Regions from separate parts of the Nocardioides sp. NPDC058538 genome, predicted to be linked through region 1. Evidence: riboswitches for the same ligand, from Rfam matches in the RefSeq annotation. Region 1 holds a riboswitch; each other region holds the start of a gene.

Region 1 (4,233 bases):
GGCCGGACTCGTCGGCGAGATGCGCCCGCCCGGCGCTCGGCCGCAGCACCCCGGCGAGGATCCGGAGCAGGGTCGACTTGCCCACGCCGTTCACCCCCACGATTCCGAGGCGGGTGCCCACCGGTACGTCCAGATCGACGTCGCGAAGCACCTCGCGCGTGCCCAGACGGGCGCCGACGCCACGTAGCCGCAGCACGGTCCCGGCGTCGTGCCCGCTCATCGTCCGCCTCCGAACCGGTAGTGCCCACGGCCCAGCAACAACAGGAACAGCGGTGCCCCGACGACACCTGTGACCACCCCCAGCGGGATCTCCTGCGGTCGCGCCACCAGCCGCGCCAGGACGTCGACCCACAGCAGGAACAGCCCACCGCCCAGCGCCGCGACCGGGAGGACGACCCGGTGCTGGGCGCCCACGAGCAGCCGGGCCGCGTGCGGCACGATCAGCCCGACGAACCCGATCCCACCGCTGACCGCGACCAGGACCCCGACCAGCACGGCCAGCGCGACGAACAGAGTCGTACGCAGCGCCGCGACGTTCACACCGAGCGCGGCAGCGGTCTCGGGGCCGGCGGCCAGGGCGTCCAGCCAACGGTGCAGCGCCAGCATGCCGAGCCCCAGGACGAGACTGAGGACCGCGGGCAGCCACAGCTTCTCCCAGCTGGCGCCACCGACGCTGCCGAGCATCCAGAACATCACCGAGTCGGCCGCGCGCGGATCATCGCTCATGAAGACCAGGAACGAGGCGATCGCGGAGAGCCCCGAGGAGAGCACGACACCCGAGAGCACCAGCCGGATCGGGGTCAACCCGCCCTGTGCGGTGGCGACCAGCCACACCAGCACGGCCGAGCCGACCGCCCCGAGCAGCGCCCCGCCGGAGACCGCGTAGATGCCGAGGCCGCCCAGCGCCCCGGTGGTGATCGCCGCCGTCGCTCCCACCGAGGCGCCCGAGCTGATCCCGAGCAGGAACGGGTCGGCGAGCGGGTTGCGCACCAGGGTCTGCATGCCGGCACCGGCCACGGCCAGGCCGGCGCCCACGGCGAGCGCCATCAGCGCCCTGGGGACGCGCAGCTCCCACACGATCACGTCCCACTTCCCCGTGGCGTCTCCCTGGAGCCGGTCGCCGACCGCCGCGATGACCTCACCGATCGGTATCCGCTCGGACCCGAAGGCCAGGGACGCGACGGCGCTGAGCGCCGAGGCGAGCAGCAGCCCGGCCATCAGCGGCACGAACGGGACTCGTCGTCTGCGGTCACGAGCACGGCGCGGACTCAGGGTCTCGCGGGACAGCGTTTCCACGGCGGTCGGCCTCTCAGGTCCTCTGGACCCTGGTCGCGAGGGCCGTGACGTACATCTGAGCCGACAGGTTTTCGGACTCGGGTTCACCCGGCGAGGCCGCCTTCCCAGGGACTGGTCCCCAGTGGCTTGCTGGCATCGCCGTCGCCCTCACCGCTGCGCGCCAGTCCCGGATTCACACCGGAGTTCCCTGGCATCCATCAGGATGCGTTCGACTCGGCGCAGAGGCTAGCACGGGCCACGGGGCCGGCGTCGGGAACGTTTCCGACGACACGGCTGAACACAAGATCTAGGAAGTTGCATTGGTGTAATTCCCGCATATAGTGGTCCTCGCAGCTGGTTCTCCCACCTCGGCGACGGGGCGGGAGAGGCAAGAGGGAACCCGGTGTGAGTCCGGGACTGCCCCGCAGCGGTGAGTGGGAACGACCGCCGTCACGAAGCACTGGGAGCAAGCCGGCTCCTGGGAAGCGACGGCCACTAGGACCGAGCACGAGACGCCCACGAGTCCGAAGACCTGCCAGTGCCCACCTCATGGTGGGGTCCGCGACCTCGAGGGAAGGTCAGGGGATCGAGCGCGTACGACGCCGTCCCCTCCTGCCCCGGCACGGATGCACGAGACATCCAGCGGGCCGGGGGCCCGCGCGAGAAGGGCACGGACATGATCGACACCGAGGGTCTACCGATCCGCACCGAGAAGTCGGCGTACGTCTTCGACTATCCGATGGCCGAGGACCTGGCCAAGAAGCAGCGGAGCATCTTCTGGACCGCCGAGGAGATCCCGGTCGAGAACGACAAGCAGGACTTCCTGGTCAACATGACCGACGCCGAGCAGGCCGCGGTCAAGACGACGCTGAAGCTGTTCACCATCTACGAGCTGATCCTCGGCGGCGAGGTGTGGGGCGACCGGCTCTTCCACGCGTTCCCGCGTCCGGAGGTCCAGATGATGACCAACGCCTTCTCGTTCGCCGAGCTGAACATGCACGCGCCGTTCTACGCGAAGCTCAACAAGACGCTGATGATCGACACCGAGGAGTTCTACGACTCCTACAAGAACGACCCGGTGCTGGCCGAGCGGATCGCGTTCGTGTGGGACGCCATCGCCGACGAGGACCTGCTCTACGCGCTGAGCGTCTTCACGCTGATGGAGAACTGCGTCCTCTACTCCAACTTCGCCTTCCTCAAGCACTTCCAGTCCGGGGGAAAGAACCTGCTGCAGAACGTGATCAGCGGCATCAACTTCTCCGCCCGCGACGAGAACCTGCACGCCACCGGCGGCGCCTGGCTGTTCAACACCACCCTCGAGGAGTACGCCGCGACCGTCCCTGCCGACAAGTTCGAGGCCGAGCGTGACGACCTCTTCGCGAGGGTTCGCGGCGTCGCCGAGCACCTCTACGCCCACGAGGCCCGGATCGTGGAGATGCTCTTCGACCACGGGCCGATCGCCGGCATCGACCAGGCCGACCTGGAGACCTTCGTGAGGTCCCGCATCGACATGACCCTGGAGAACATGCGGATGGAGCCGCTGTTCAACGTCGAGGCCAACCCGATCGCCGAGTGGTTCTACAGCGGCATCAACGGCACCCAGTTCCACGACTTCTTCCAGGTCACCGGCAACGAATACAACCGCAACATCGGCGAGACGGAGTTCAGCTTCTAATGAGCAACAACAACTGGGAGGCGCTCTCCGCCGAGCGCAAGGCGCTGCAGGCGTCGGGCACGGTGCCTGCCTTCATGACCACCGCTGGCTACGCGATGTTCAAGGCGAAGTACACCGTCGAGGGCCAGAGCGTGCGGGAGCGCTACGAGACCATCGCCAGCACCGCCGGCGATCTCGCCGACGAGATGTACCCCCGCGAGGACGGCGTCTCCTGGACGGAGCGGTTCTTCGAGGCGATCTGGAACGGCTGGCTCTCGCCGTCGACGCCGGTGCTGTCCAACCTCGGCACCGACCGGGGTCTGCCCGTCTCGTGCGAGGGCTCGTACGTCGAGGACTCGGTGTGGGGCTTCTACGAGACCCTCAAGGAGGCGGCGATCCTCTCCCAGAACGGGTTCGGGACCTCGGCGTACCTCGGCGATGTCCGGCCCCGCGGCGCGAAGTTCAGCGACAACGGCAAGGCCAACGGCGTGGTCCCGGTCTTCTGCAACTTCGTGGAGATGACCAACCAGATCAGCCAGGGCGCCACCCGCCGCGGCTCCTGGGCCGGCTACCTGCCGGTGGATCACCCGGACTTCTACGAGCTCGCCGACCTGATCTTCCGCGAGCCCGCCAACAAGAACATCGGCTGGATCTTCAGCCAGGCGTTCATCGACCGGATGCTGGCCGGGGATCGCGATGCTCTGGAGCGCTATCAGCGGGTGCTCAAGATCCGGGTGGTGCTGGGCAAGGGCTACATCTGGAAGGTCGACACCGTCAACGCCGCCCAGACCGAGTCCTACCGGGCCAACGGGCTGGCCAACAAGGCCTCCAACCTGTGCTCGGAGATCACCCTGTTCAGCGACGAGGACCACTCCTACACCTGCGTACTCTCCTCGCTGAACCTCTCGACCTATGACGAGTGGAAGGACCAGGACACGGCGTACGTCGCGACCGTCTTCCTCGACGCGGTCGCCGAGGCGTTCCTGCGCAAGGCCCGCACCATCCGCGGCCTGGAGCGGGCGGTGCGCTACACCGAGAAGGCCCGCAGCCTGGGGCTGGGCGTGATGGGCTACCACGACTACCTGCAGAAGCAGCGGGTGCCGTTCGAGTCGGACAAGGCGGCCGCGCTCAACAAGGACATCTTCGAGCGGATCTCCTCCGATGCCGATGCCGCGTCGCGGTGGATGGGCTCGGTCGCGGGCATCCCGGAGTGGTGCGTCGGGCGGCGCAACTCCCACCTGATGGCGATCGCACCCACGATGAGCACCGCGGTGATCGTCGGCGGCACCAGCCAGGGCATCGAG
Region 2 (4,233 bases), on a different contig from region 1:
GTCTTCATCCTGGTGATGACCTTCGCGGTCCTCAACCTCTTCCTCGCCGTGGTCGTCTCCGGCATGGAGAGCGTCGAGACTCTCGCCGAGCACGAGGAGGAGTCCGATGCCGAGATGATGGCCATCCTCACCTCGTTGCGGGAGGACCTCACCGCCGTACGCGAGGAGCTGGCCGCGACTCGGGCGGAGCTGCGGTCGGACTCAGATGTGGGCTCAGCTGCCCGCTGAGGTGATCTCCTGCAGCACCACGTTGCGGGGGCCGTCGGCGGTGCCCTTGACCACCCGCAGGAAGTAGGGCTGGTCGGGGTTGTGGTTGGGATCGAAGGTCCAGTTCCCGCGGGGGCTGACGATGGTGCCGACAGAACCGAGTGAGTCGGCGATCTCGTTGCGGTTGACGTCGTCTGAGAGGTCGAGCGCCTTGTCGAGCGCGGCCGCGGCGTCGTAGGCCTGCACCGAGTAGACCGTCGGGGTGGCGCCATACGCCTTGCGGTAGTCCTTTACGAAGGCGTCGTTCATCAGCGAGTCCATCGCGTCGCTGTAGTGCAGCGCGGTGCGTACGCCGGACGCGGTGCTGCCCAATGCGGACAGCACGTCGCCCTCGGTGAGGAAGCCCGGGCCGTAGAGCCTGGTGCTCTTGGCCAGCCCGGACTCGCGGTACTGCTTCACGAACGCCTCCGCCTCCTTGCCGGCATAGGCGGCGAAGATCGCGTCCGCGCCCGAGTCCTTCGCCTTGTCGAAGGTGCCCGACCACTCCTCGGTCACGCCGGCCGGGGTGTAGCTCTGACCCGCCACACTGCTGCCGGCCGCCTCCAGGGCGATCATGAAGCTGTCGGAGAACTCGTGACCGGCCGCGTCGTCGGACCCGATGACGTACGCCGTGCCTCGGTCGGTCTCCTGGGCGACCGCCTTCCCGAGCGCGCCGCCCAGGTCGGAGTTGGTCGAGGACGTACGCCACACGTAGTCGGAGCCGTCGGCGAGCTCGTCGGCCCCGGCGCCGGTCACGATCAGCGGCGTCTCGCTGTTGTTCGCGACGTCCTTGGCCGCGAGCGCCGTCTCCGAGCTCGCCAACCCGACGACCGCCTGGACCTCGTCGTCCTGGATCAGCCTGCTCACCGAGGCGACGCCGGTCTCGGCCCGGTCGCCCTCGTCGGCCTCGACGACGTCGATCAGCCGGCCGCCGAGCTTCCCGCCGTGCTGGGCGAGGTAGAGGTCGAAGCCCCGGGACATGTCGGTGCCGATCGACTTGTGGACGCCGGAGGTCGGCACCACCAGACCGATCGAGACCTTCGCCTCCGAGGTCGTGGCGCAGGCCGTCAAACCGAGCGCGAGCGCCGGGATGGGCGCGAGAACGAACAGTTGCCGGCGAGCCGAGCCAGTCACGGGAGACTCCATCTGTGGGGTTGGCCTCGGGAGATTTCGAGTAGCCGAACACTGGCACAGACCGCGGCCGGGCGGTGAGCAATTCGGCGCCGTGTCCGCAAGTCGGTAGTCTCGCCCTGCCAGTCGTACTCCATGCCTGATGGGGTCAGGGAACCCGGTGAAAGTCCGGGACTGACGCGCAGCGGTGAGGATGACGGGCGGGGCACGCACTCCTTCCGGGGAGGGCAGCCACTGGAGCCTGGCTCCGGGAAGGCGCTCCGTTCCGATCGATTCCGAGTCCGAAGACCTGCTGGCTCTGGCGGCGCCCGCCGCCAGGTCACCACGTGCCCCGCGCAAGGGCACATGACGCAGAGCAGGTGTCCTGATGGCGCGAGTCCGAACCGACCGGTGCCCTGGAGTCGGTCGCCCATGGACGGCCGAGGACGGCCTGCTGGTGCGGCTGCGCCTGATCGGCGGGTCCGTCTCGTCCGCCGCGCTGCTCTCGCTGATCTCCGTGGCGGAGACCTACGGCGACGGGCGGATCTACCTCACCGGTCGCGCCAACCTGCAGGTGCGCGGCCTGCCGAGTGTCGACGGCGGCCGTTCTGGAAACAACCTGCCGGGCGAGGTGCTCACCGCGCTGAAGGCGACCGGTCTGGTGCCGGCGCAGACCCACGAGCTCGTACGCAACGTGATGGTCTCCCCACAGACCGGGCTCGCCGGGGGACGTGCGGACCTGCGCGGCGTCGCGGCGTCGCTGGACCGGCTGCTGTGCGCCTCGCCGCGGCTGGCCGCGCTGCCGGGCCGGTTCCTCTTCGTGCTCGACGACGGTCGCGGCGACCTGGTCTCGCGGGAGTGCGACCTCGGGCTGGTGGCCCTGTCCGCCGTCGAGGGTCAGCTCCGGGTCGGTGACTCGTGGGGGCCCGTCGTGCCGCTCACCGAGGCCGCGTCCCGGCTGGTCGCGCTCGCCTCGCGCTTCATGGACGTACGCGGCGAGGGGCCGTCCGCGCCCTGGCACGTCGCCGAGCTCGACGCACCGATGGTCGAGCCGGTCGCGGCCGATGCTCGGGTGCCTGCCGTGGTCGAGGAGCTGGGGTTCGGCGAGGTGCCCGGGGGAGAGCATGTCCCCGCTCCCGACGGAGCCCTGGACCGGGCCGCAGTCTCTGCCCTGGCGGAACGGGCACCGGCGGTCGTCGTGACACCGTGGCGCGGCGTACTCGTGCCCTCGCCGCAGGTGCGCCCTCCTCGGCGCTACGACTACATCGACCAGGGGCCGGCGATCTACGTCGACTCCTTCGCGACCATCCGGCGCGAGGCCGACCTCTCCGCGGTGCCGGCCGACGCCGAGCGGCTCGCGGTGCGGATGATCCACGGCAGCGGACAGGTCGATCTCGCCTCCGACCTGGTCATCCACCCCGGCCTGGTGAAGGCCGCGCGGGGCGCGCTGGAGGCCGGGGCGCCGATCCTGTGCGACGCGACGATGGTCGCGACGGGGGTCACCCGCAGCCGGCTCCCGCGCGACAACGAGGTGCACTGCATGCTCGGTGACGACCGGGTCCCGGCGCTCGCGCGCGAGTGGGGAACGACCCGCACCGCCGCCGCGCTGTCCCTGTGGGAGCCCTACCTCGAGGGCGCCGTGGTCGCCATCGGCAACGCCCCGACAGCGCTCTTCCACCTGCTCGAGATGATCCTCGACGGCGGTCCGCGGCCGGCCGCGATCGTCGGCTGCCCGGTCGGCTTCATCGGCGCCGCCGAGTCCAAGGAGGCGCTCGCGTCGTTCGCCGCCGAGCACGGGATCGACATCCCCTTCGTCACCGTCCGGGGCCGCCGCGGCGGCTCCGCGATGACCTCCTCAGCCCTCAACGCACTCGCCCAGGAGCAGGAATGAGCACGGACGTACGCGGGCGGTTCGCCGTTGTCGGCATCGGTCCCGGCGATCCCGAGCTGATCACCCTCAAGGCTGCCCGGCTGATCGGCGCGGCACCCGTGATCGCCTACCACGCCGGGGTGCGCAAGCAGTCCCACGCCCGCCGGATCGCGTCCTCGCTGATCCCTGCGGAGGCGATCGAGGAGGAGCTGCGCTACCCGGTCACCACCGGCACCACCTCGCACCCGGGCGGCTATGTCGGGGCGATGGCCGAGTTCTACGAGTCCTGCGCGGTCCGACTCTCCGCTCACCTCGACGCCGGCCGAGACGTGGTCCTGCTCGCCGAGGGCGACCCGCTCTTCTACGGCTCCTCGATGTATCTCCACGACCGGTTCAAGGAGATCTACGAGACCTCCGTCGTGCCGGGCGTCCCCGCCTTCGCGGCCGCAACCGCTGCCGTCTCGACTCCGCTGGTGCGCCAGACCGACGTGCTCACGGTGCTTCCGGGCACCCTGCCCGAGCCGGAGCTCGCACGTCGCCTGGCCGACACCGAGGCGGCGATCATCATGAAGCTCGGCCGGACCTTCCCTGCGGTCCGTTCCGCGCTCGCGGCTGCCGGGCGGCTCGAGGGTGCCTGGTACGTCGAGCGTGCCTCGCAGCCCGAGGAGCGCTGGCTGCCGGTGGCGGACGTCGACCCCTCATCGGTGCCCTACTTCTCTCTCATCGTCGTGCCCGGCGACTCCCAGCCCTCCGCTGGTCGAGCCCCCGCCGCCTCCGCTGGTCGAGCCGCGAGCGCCAGCGAGCGTGTCGAGACCAACACAGTCCCCTGTGCGCTCGATTCGACCGTGTTGGTCTCGACACGCCTCCGCCTAGCGGCTCCGGCGGCTCGACCAGCGGGGAGGGGGGGCGAGTCTGTCGAGGCGACGCGCGGGGGCGTCTCGACAGACCCGGTCTCCGGGGAGGTGCTCGTCGTCGGGCTGGGGCCGGGACCGGATGGCTGGCTGACG
Region 3 (4,233 bases), on a different contig from region 1:
GCGCGATTGGCAAGGCGAGCCAGACCGTTCCGCATCCCGACGCCAGCGGATGTCAGCGCGCGGCCCATACGAGGCTGCCGTCCCCGCTCGGATCGAAGGCCTGGTATCAGCGGTCAGTACGGAGATCCAGGCCGAGGCTGAGGACGCAGTGCGCGAGATCACTCGCTTCGATGCTGAGGTCACCGCGCTGACCGAGCGACGCTCCCGCGTCGAAGGACAGGACGTGGCGACAGAGCTGGCTCCGCTCGCGTCGGTGCTGCTGCGGACGGAGTCGGCGTCGTCGTCGCAGATCGAGGGTGTCACGGCCGGCGCCAAGGCTTTGGCACTCGCTTCGATCGAAGCGAAGAGTGGTCCGAATGCTCAGCTCGTCACGGCGAACGTCGTCGCGATGCAACGGGCAGTGGCGCTCGCTGACGACATCAGCGTCGACTCGATCCTGGCTGCCCACGATGCTCTTCTCGCCGGACACGAGTACGCCACTCCTGGTCGCTTCCGAACGGCTCAGGTGTGGATCGGCAGCGCCGCGGTGAGCCCGCATACTGCGTCCTTCGTTCCTCCTCATCACACTCGGGTAGCGGCGTGTATGGAGGACTTGATCGCCTTCGTGCGGAGGGTGGACCTTCCGGTCCTGGTTCAGTGTGCGATTGCGCATGCGCAGTTCGAGACGATCCACCCTTTCAACGATGGCAACGGACGCGTCGGTCGGACCCTTGTTCATGCGATGCTGCGCCATGCCGATGTGACACGCCGCCTCACCGTCCCTGTGTCTGCTGGCCTGCTGACCGATACATCGGCGTACTTCCAGGCGTTGACCGACTATCGCAGCGGGGACGTCGAGCCGATCGTTCGGCAGTTCGTCAACGCCTCGTTCAGGGCGGTCAGCAACGGCCGCCACCTGGTTGATGATCTGGAGCGGGTGTACGACGGCTGGGGTGAGCGACTGCCATCCCGGCGAGGGTCGGCCGCACAGCGACTCCTTCCGTACCTGCTCAACCAGCCAGCCGTGAACATTGCCTACGTCGAGGCCGCGACAGGAACGGCGCTGTCTGCCGCTCAGCGGGCCGTCGAGCAGTTGGAGAATGCCAAGATCCTCACTCGCGTAGGCAGCGGCCAACGTAACCGTGTGTGGCTGGCCAATGAAGTCGTCGATGCGCTCGACGCCTTCGCTGAGCGAGTCGGTCGCCGCGGCTGAACTGCTACTCGGCGGGCTGGAAGGCCCACTGGACGACCGTGCGCTGGGGTGCCCAGCCCCGGAAGGTGCCGATCGAGTCGACGGACTCCACCGAGATCCGGGTCAGCTCGCCGCCTCGCTCCGCGTGCTGGCGCGCCAGGACCTGCTCGGTCTCCAGGGTGACGCCGTGGACCACGAGCCGGCCGCCGGGGCGGAGGGCTCGCAGACAGGCGTCGAGTACGCCGGGGCGGGTCGCGCCGCCGCCGATGAAGATCGCGTCGGGGGCTGGGAGGTCGGCCAAAGCATCGGGGGCGCGGCCATCGACGACGGTCAGGCCGGGTACGCCGAGTCGGGACGCGTTCCGTGCGATCCGGGCCGCCCGCTCTGGGCTGGCCTCGATCGCGGTCGTGGTGCAGGTGGGGTGGGAGCGCATCCACTCGATGCCTACCGAGCCTGCGCCTGCGCCGACGTCCCAGAGGTGCTGACCCGGGACCGGGGCGAGGCGGGCCAGTGCGGAGGCCCGTAGGTCGCGCTTGGTCAGCTGTCCGTCGTGCTCGAAGGCGTCGTCGGGGAGGCCGGCGGCCCAGGAAGCGGGGAGCGACTGTGTTGGTCTCGACACGCCTTCGCCTAGCGGCTCCGAGGCCTGAACGAAGTGGCCTTCGACCGACGATGCGCTGGTCGAGCCGCGAGCGCCAGCGAGCGTGTCGAGACCAACACGGTCGGCGACGCACTCGATCGCCACGATGTTGAGGCGTGGAGACTCCCCGACCCAGGCCGAGGCGGACGCGGTTCGCGCGCTCTCCGTCTCCGCGCCCAGGTCACCGAGGACCGCCAATGTCGAGGCGCCGAATCCTGTGGTGACCAGCAGGTCCGCAATCTGCCTCGGAGTGGATCCGTCCGAGGAGAGCGCCAGGATCCGGCGGCCGGGAGCGAGCTCGCGGGCGACCAGCGATACGTCGCGGCCGACGAGGCTGACGGCCACGCAGGACTCGGCGGCCCAACCCATCCGGGCGCGGGCGAGGGCGACGGAGGAGACGGCCGGCTCGATGCGTACGTTCTCTCGCCCGAGAAGCGAGATCAGGGTCGTCCCGACGCCGGAGACGAGCGGGTCGCCCGAGGCCAGAACGACGACGGGCGCGTCGCCTGGCAGCGAATCGAGGAGAGCCGGGAGCCCCTCGCGCAGCGGTGACGGCCAGGGTTCGCGCCGCTGGCCGGGGACGTCCGGGACGAGGTCGAGATGGCGCTTGCCACCGAGGAGGACGGCGGAGCCCCGGATCAGCTGCTGGTGACGTACGGGGATCTCGTCCCAACCTCCGGCACCGATGCCCACCACGACGATCATGAGGCCAGACGCTACAGTGGCCGCTCAGGCGCGAGGTGCCCCGACTGCCCAGTCATCGGCTCTGTCACAGGAGCTGGTGAGGACGGTGGGAAGGGAGAATCTGGGAAGCCGGTGAGAATCCGGCACAGGCCCGCTGCGGTGAACGAGCCCCTTCGTGGGGACTCGACAAGTCCGAAGACCGGCCCCGCGCCCATCCAGTCCAAGCGATAGGGAGCGGGAGCCTCTCCATGCCGGTTCATTACCCATTTTCTGCCGTCCTCGGCTGCCAGGCGGACGACCTCGACGACATGGGCCTCGCGCTCGTGCTCACCACCATCTCCCCGGAGATCGGCGGGGTCCTGGTCCGTGGCGAGAAGGGGACGGCGAAGTCGACGGCCGTACGCGGTCTGGCGGCCGTGCTGCCCTCGATCTCGGTCTACGCCGGGGATCGGTTCTCGATCGACCCGGCCGACCCGTCCGCGGAGTCGCCGGACGGTCCTTTCGGGTCTGCCGCCGTCGTGGAGAGCCGGCCGGTGCGCCTGGTCGAGCTCCCGGTTGGAGCGACCGAGGACCGGGTCGTCGGCTCGCTCCACCTGGAGAGCGCGCTGTCGCGCGGTGCGGTCGAGTTCGAGCCGGGGCTGCTCGCGCGGGCCCACCGCGGCCTGCTCTACGTCGACGAGGTCAACCTGCTCCACGACCACCTGGTCGACCTGCTGCTGGACGCGGCGGCGATGGGCCGGGTCTCGGTCGAGCGCGACGGTGTCTCGGTCGAGCATGCCGCCCGGTTCGTGCTGATCGGCACCATGAACCCCGAGGAGGGCGAGCTGCGTCCGCAGCTCCTGGACCGCTTCGGGCTCACCGTCGAGGTCGCCGCGCCCCGCGATCCTTCCCTTCGGGCGGAGGTCGTACGCCGCCGGATGGCCTTCGACCTGGACGCTCCCGCGTTCGTCGAGCGCTATGAGGCCGCCGAGCGCGACCTGACCGCACGGGTCTCCACCGCGCGCGCCCTCGTCGGGAAGGTACGTCTCACCGCTCCCGGGCTGCTCAAGATCGCCGAGGTCTGCGCGGCGTTCGAGGTCGACGGGCTGCGCGCCGACATCGTCACCGCCCGCACCGCGGTCGCGCACGCGGCCTGGGCCGGTCGCTCCGAGGTCACCCGCGAAGACATCCGCCGGGCCGCCCTGCTGGCGCTCCCGCACCGGCGCCGTCGCAACCCGTTCGACGCTCCCGGGCTCGACGAGGACCTGCTCGACCGCATCCTCGGCGACGAGGAGCTGCCGCCCGAGCCGCCCGAGGGAGGGCCTTCGGATGGCTCGGGGGACGACTCGGGCGCCGAAGGTGACCCTGTTGGTCTCGACACGCCTCCGCCTAGCGGCTCCGGCGGCTCGACCGACGGTGAACCCCCGTCGGTTGAGCCCGCGAGCGAAGCGAGCGGTGTCGAAACCAACACAGCCGATGACGCACTCGACCAGCCACAGTCGCCTTCCGGCGTCGCGCCCGAGTCCGTCACCGCCGCCGCCCCGGCCTACCGCCCCCGCCTCCTGACCGTGACCGGCCTGGGCACGGGCCGCAGCGGCGGCCGGAGCAAGGCGATCGGCAGCAGCGGCCGCCGGATCGGCGCGAGCGTCAGCACCCGTGGCTCGCTCCACCTCGTCGAGACCCTCAAGGCGGCCGCGGGCAAGCAGGCCACCCGCCCGCGTACTTCCGCGAAGGTCGAGCTGCGGATCGAGGACCTCCGCAC
Region 4 (4,233 bases), on a different contig from region 1:
CCGCCGGGGGGCCCCCGCCGCCGGAGCCGCTAGGCGAAGGCGTGTCGAGACCAACACAGTCCTGTTCCTGCCACACTGATCCGGTGACCGAGCCCTTCCGCATCGCACTGCTCATCGACGCCGACAACGCGCCTGCCTCGAAGATCGACGAGATCTTGAACGACCTGGCCGAGTACGGCGAGGTGACGATCCGCCGGGCCTATGGCAACTGGACCAAGTCCGAGCTCAAGGGCTGGATCGAGGAGCTGCACGACGCCGCGATCAGGCCGATGCAGCAGTTCGACCTGACCGCGCACAAGAACGCCTCCGACATGGCGCTCGCCATCGACGCGGTCGAGCTGCTGCACGCGGCGATCCCGGACGCGTTCGCGCTGGTCTCCTCCGACTCCGACTTCACGCCGCTGGTGCACTACCTGCGGGAGAAGGGCCGCGCGGTCTACGGCTACGGCAGGGAGAAGACACCGGCGCCCTTCAAGAGCGCCTGCACCCGGTTCACCGTGGTGGAGAAGCTCGGCAGCTCCGAGGAGGAGACCGAGGCCGATACCGAGCCCGGGGCCACGCGCACCCGCAAGCAGTCGTCATCGGCGACCAACGGGCAGGCGCTCAAGCGCAACGCCCGCCTGATCCAGCTGCTGCGCAACTCCATCGCCGCGGCCGCCGACGACGACGGCTGGGCCCTGGTCGGCACCGTGGTCTCCCGCATCCGCAACCAGTCCTCCGAGGACCCGCGCAACTACGGCTACGCCACCTGGACCAAGCTGATCAAGGCGATCGACCTCTTCGAGCTCAAGGACGAGGGCACCTCGGCGATCGCGGTCAGCGACAAGCGCACCAAGAAGTGACGTACGCCCCTTCGGACAACACAGCTAGCGGGTCTGCGCAGCGGCCGGGCGGGCGCATCTGACGCCCTTCGGCACGGACCCGTGGAGGTGCTTCAGCGCGGCCTTGAAGTCGCGGCAGCGCTCGGTGTCCTCCTTCTTGTTCGAGGGGTAGCCGATCGCCGCGTTGACCTTGCCCATGTCGAGGGCGTCGGCGAGCGGGTTGATGTCGCGGGCGACGGTCCAGTACCACCGCGAGATCGGCGCGCTGTAGTCCAGCGACCGGGCGAGCTCGGGACGGCGGCGCAGGTCGATGTCGAAGTAGGCGCCGGCGTCGGTGTAGTTGGCTTCGCCGGTCAGCTGGATGTAACCGCGGCCGGTGAACTTCCGCTTGTCGCGGCCCTTGGCGTCGTGGTGGAAGGAGCTCTCGTTGGCGAGCGTGGTCAGATACGCCGCCTGCCGGTAAGGGGTGGTGATCCGGGCGTCGGTCATCGCGCGGTTGAGGCTCGGCAGCCCGGTCTCGACGGTCCTGCGGTCACCGACCTTGTCGCCGAACATGGTGACCAGATCGGCGTACGTGACCGATGTCCGTGCCTCCTCCGCGCCGGCCGTCGTGGTCGGGGAGAGGGCGAGAAGGGTGGCCGAGATCGATGCTGCGACAAGGCCGAGAATCCTGTGGCGCATGGGGACAGAGTGACTGCTCGTCGGCGATCCCGCAAGCAGGGCTCGCCCGGCATAGGATTGCCCCGAATTAGCAGAGCCTCAATCAACACACGCCGTGGTGGGGGAAGCCGGTCGAATCCCGGCGCTGACCCGCAACCGTAGGCCCAGGCAGCGAGAGTGTCCTGGGCGAGCCGGAGCACCTGCCGACGGACGCGTACTGACCTGACGCTGTCGTGGAAAGCAGCGGGTCGGCCTTGGGCCTTCCCGGCGAACAGCGCGGAAGGAACCATGAAGAAGACCGTCCTCGGTGGCATCGCCGCCGCCCTCGCCCTCACCTCGCTCGCCGGCTGTGGCGAGAAAGCCGTCGAGGAGGGGGAGAAGCCCACCTACGACGCCAAGGTGTCCACCGCGGTGGCCGACTGGCTCGTGGCCCAGGCGCCGGAGGGCGTGGCCCGCAACGCGCAGTACGGCACCGATGACTTCGGGCTCAGCGCCGACATCGGGATCGCGCTGGCAGAGGTCGGTGGCTACGACGAGGAGATCGCCACGATCGCCGCGGCCGTGATGGAGAACAAGTCGGCCTACACCTCGCCCGGGTTCGGCACGATCACCTCGGCAGGGGCGACCGCGAAGGCGCTCGTCCTCCAGCAGAACGTCGATGCCTCCGACCCCGGTCTGCTGAAGCAGCTCGAGGGCACGGTCGCCGAGAACGGCCGCATCGCCGACGAGCTCGACCCCAAGAACAAGGAGGCGGCCGACTACTCCAACACCATCGGACAGTCGTACGCCGTGTGGGCGCTGAACAACGCCGAGAGCAAGAAGGCCGCGTCCGCGACGGAGTTCCTGGCCGGGCAGCAGTGCGAGGAGGGCTGGTTCCGGGTCACCTTCACGGCCGACCCGGCCGCGGCAGATCAGACCTGCGACGCCGACCCGAAGGCTGCCCCGGACGCTGACGCCACCGCGTTCGCGCTGATCGCCCTCTCCTCGGTGGCCTCTCCGGAGGCGGAGAAGGCCGTCAAGGCGGGCGTGGAGTGGCTGAAGGAGACCCAGGCCGAGGACGGTTCGTTCAAGGCGGCGACCGGCAACATCGCCAACTCCAACACCACCGGCCTTGCCGGGTGGGCGTTCGGGCGCGCCGGTGAGACCGCGGCCGCGGAGAAGGCGGCGACCTGGGTCGCCGACCACGTCGTGACCTGTGGCGACGACGCCGGTGCGGTGGCCTACGACGACGCCGCGCTGGCCGAGGGCAACACCAAGGGCCTGACCAAGGAGTCCGAGGGGATGTACCGCCTCGCCGCCGCCCAGGCGCTGCCGTCGCTGGTCTTCCTGCCCAACGACGCGACCGCGAAGAGCTCGTGCTGAGCCCAGATCGACCGATCTCCGCCTGCTGCGCGCCACCATACGGGCGCGCTGGCGGCGTTGACGCCGCTCGACAGACGCCCGGTTTGCCATCGCGGTCGTCGCCTTGCCATCACACCCGTCTGGTGACGCTCGCGACGGCGGCCATCGGTCGATCCGGGCTCATCCTGCGATCCTCGTTGGTGGCCCTGGCGATCCTCGCCGGGGCCACCGCACCTGTCTTCGCCCCCGTATCCGCCTCGTCCGCGGCATCGTCCGCCGAGGCGTGTGACGGCGTCACCGTCGTCGTCGAGCCCAACGCGTTGGGTGGCGGCCCTGAGGTCACCTGTGTCCAGCCCGGGGAGGGCGACACCGGCGCCGATCTCTTCGAGAAGGCGGGACATCCGCTCACCTATGTGACCTCGATGCCCAGCGTCGTATGCCGCGTCGATGAGCGGCCGAAAGCCGCAGGTTGCGCCCAGATGCCGCCTGCCGACGCGTACTGGTCGCTGTGGAGCACCGACGATTCGGGGGCCTGGAGCTACGCGTCCAGAAATGTTACCGAAATCAGCGTGACCTCCGGGCAGGGTGTTGCGTTCACGTGGATAGACGACAATGTCGTTACCGCTCCGGCGACGGAGCTTGGGGATGCTGTGGGGGCGCCCTCAAGCCCGTCGCCGGAGTTATTTCCGGAGGAGCCGACGGATTCGGCCTCCGAGGCCGAGCATCTGCCCACCTGGGTCGCCCCCGCGGGGATCCTCACCCTCTTCGCCGTCGCCGGTGCCGTGTGGTGGCGCCGGCGATGAGCGCGCTGTTCCGCACCGCCGCGGTCGCGCACCTGCCCCGCGACCTGCACCCCGTCGCCTGGTGGGTGTGGGCGATCGGCATGGCTGCGTACGCCTCCTTCACCACCAACCCGTTGCTCCTCCTGCTCGTGGTGGGAGTGGTGTCGGTCGTGGTCGCCGCGCGTCGTGGCGAGCAACCGTGGGCGAAGGCGTTCCGGCTCTACGTCGGCCTCGCGGTGTTCATCGTCGTGACCCGGGTGCTCTTCCGGGTGCTCCTGGGAGCCGTGCCGGGTCACGTGATCCTCGACCTGCCCGAGATCCCGCTCCCGGAGTGGGTTCTGGGGATCCGGCTGCTCGGTCCGCTCACCCGCGAGGCGCTGCTGGCCGGCCTCTACGACGGGCTGCGACTGGGCGTCATCGTGATCTGCGTCGGCGCGGCCAACGCGCTGGCGAACCCGAAACGGCTGCTGCGCTCGCTGCCGCCGGCGCTCTACGAGATCGGCACCGCCGTCGTGGTCGCCGTGACGGTGCTGCCGCAGCTGGCCGAGTCGGTGCAGCGGGTGCGCGCCGCGCAACGACTACGCGCCGGTGCGACCGGAAGTGTCAAGCGGCTGCGCCGCTTCCTGGTG

What was found. A riboswitch is a leader RNA that binds a small molecule or an ion and turns the genes downstream of it on or off. The one in region 1 is predicted to bind cobalamin.
Region 2: another riboswitch for cobalamin. It lies ahead of ACFWQC_RS24875 (nitrite reductase); the one in region 1 lies ahead of ACFWQC_RS19445 (FecCD family ABC transporter permease).
Region 3: another riboswitch for cobalamin. It lies ahead of ACFWQC_RS24815 (VWA domain-containing protein); the one in region 1 lies ahead of ACFWQC_RS19445 (FecCD family ABC transporter permease).
Region 4: another riboswitch for cobalamin. It lies ahead of ACFWQC_RS25390 (prenyltransferase/squalene oxidase repeat-containing protein); the one in region 1 lies ahead of ACFWQC_RS19445 (FecCD family ABC transporter permease).

What each region holds. Positions count from the first base shown of each region.
Region 1 covers NZ_JBHXNY010000023.1:2,929-7,161, reverse strand. Annotated here, with positions in the region: gene ACFWQC_RS19450 (ABC transporter ATP-binding protein) at 1-220, opposite strand, end outside; gene ACFWQC_RS19445 (FecCD family ABC transporter permease) at 217-1,218, opposite strand; cobalamin riboswitch at 1,341-1,524, opposite strand; cobalamin riboswitch at 1,614-1,830, shown strand; gene ACFWQC_RS19440 (ribonucleotide-diphosphate reductase subunit beta) at 1,952-2,950, shown strand; gene ACFWQC_RS19435 (ribonucleotide reductase N-terminal alpha domain-containing protein) at 2,950-4,233, shown strand, end outside.
Region 2 covers NZ_JBHXNY010000041.1:14,557-18,789, reverse strand. Annotated here, with positions in the region: gene ACFWQC_RS24885 (ion transporter) at 1-228, shown strand, start outside; gene ACFWQC_RS24880 (ABC transporter substrate-binding protein) at 214-1,380, opposite strand; cobalamin riboswitch at 1,484-1,689, shown strand; partial or broken gene ACFWQC_RS24875 (nitrite reductase) at 1,745-1,933, shown strand; gene ACFWQC_RS24870 (precorrin-8X methylmutase) at 2,594-3,247, shown strand; gene cobJ (precorrin-3B C(17)-methyltransferase) at 3,244-4,233, shown strand, end outside.
Region 3 covers NZ_JBHXNY010000041.1:2,860-7,092, reverse strand. Annotated here, with positions in the region: gene ACFWQC_RS24825 (Fic family protein) at 1-1,192, shown strand, start outside; gene cbiE (precorrin-6y C5,15-methyltransferase (decarboxylating) subunit CbiE) at 1,197-2,513, opposite strand; cobalamin riboswitch at 2,576-2,715, shown strand; gene ACFWQC_RS24815 (VWA domain-containing protein) at 2,741-4,233, shown strand, end outside.
Region 4 covers NZ_JBHXNY010000044.1:65-4,297, forward strand. Annotated here, with positions in the region: gene ACFWQC_RS25380 (NYN domain-containing protein) at 84-842, shown strand; gene ACFWQC_RS25385 (hypothetical protein) at 867-1,502, opposite strand; cobalamin riboswitch at 1,569-1,704, shown strand; gene ACFWQC_RS25390 (prenyltransferase/squalene oxidase repeat-containing protein) at 1,770-2,843, shown strand; gene ACFWQC_RS25395 (hypothetical protein) at 2,966-3,625, shown strand; gene ACFWQC_RS25400 (CbiQ family ECF transporter T component) at 3,622-4,233, shown strand, end outside.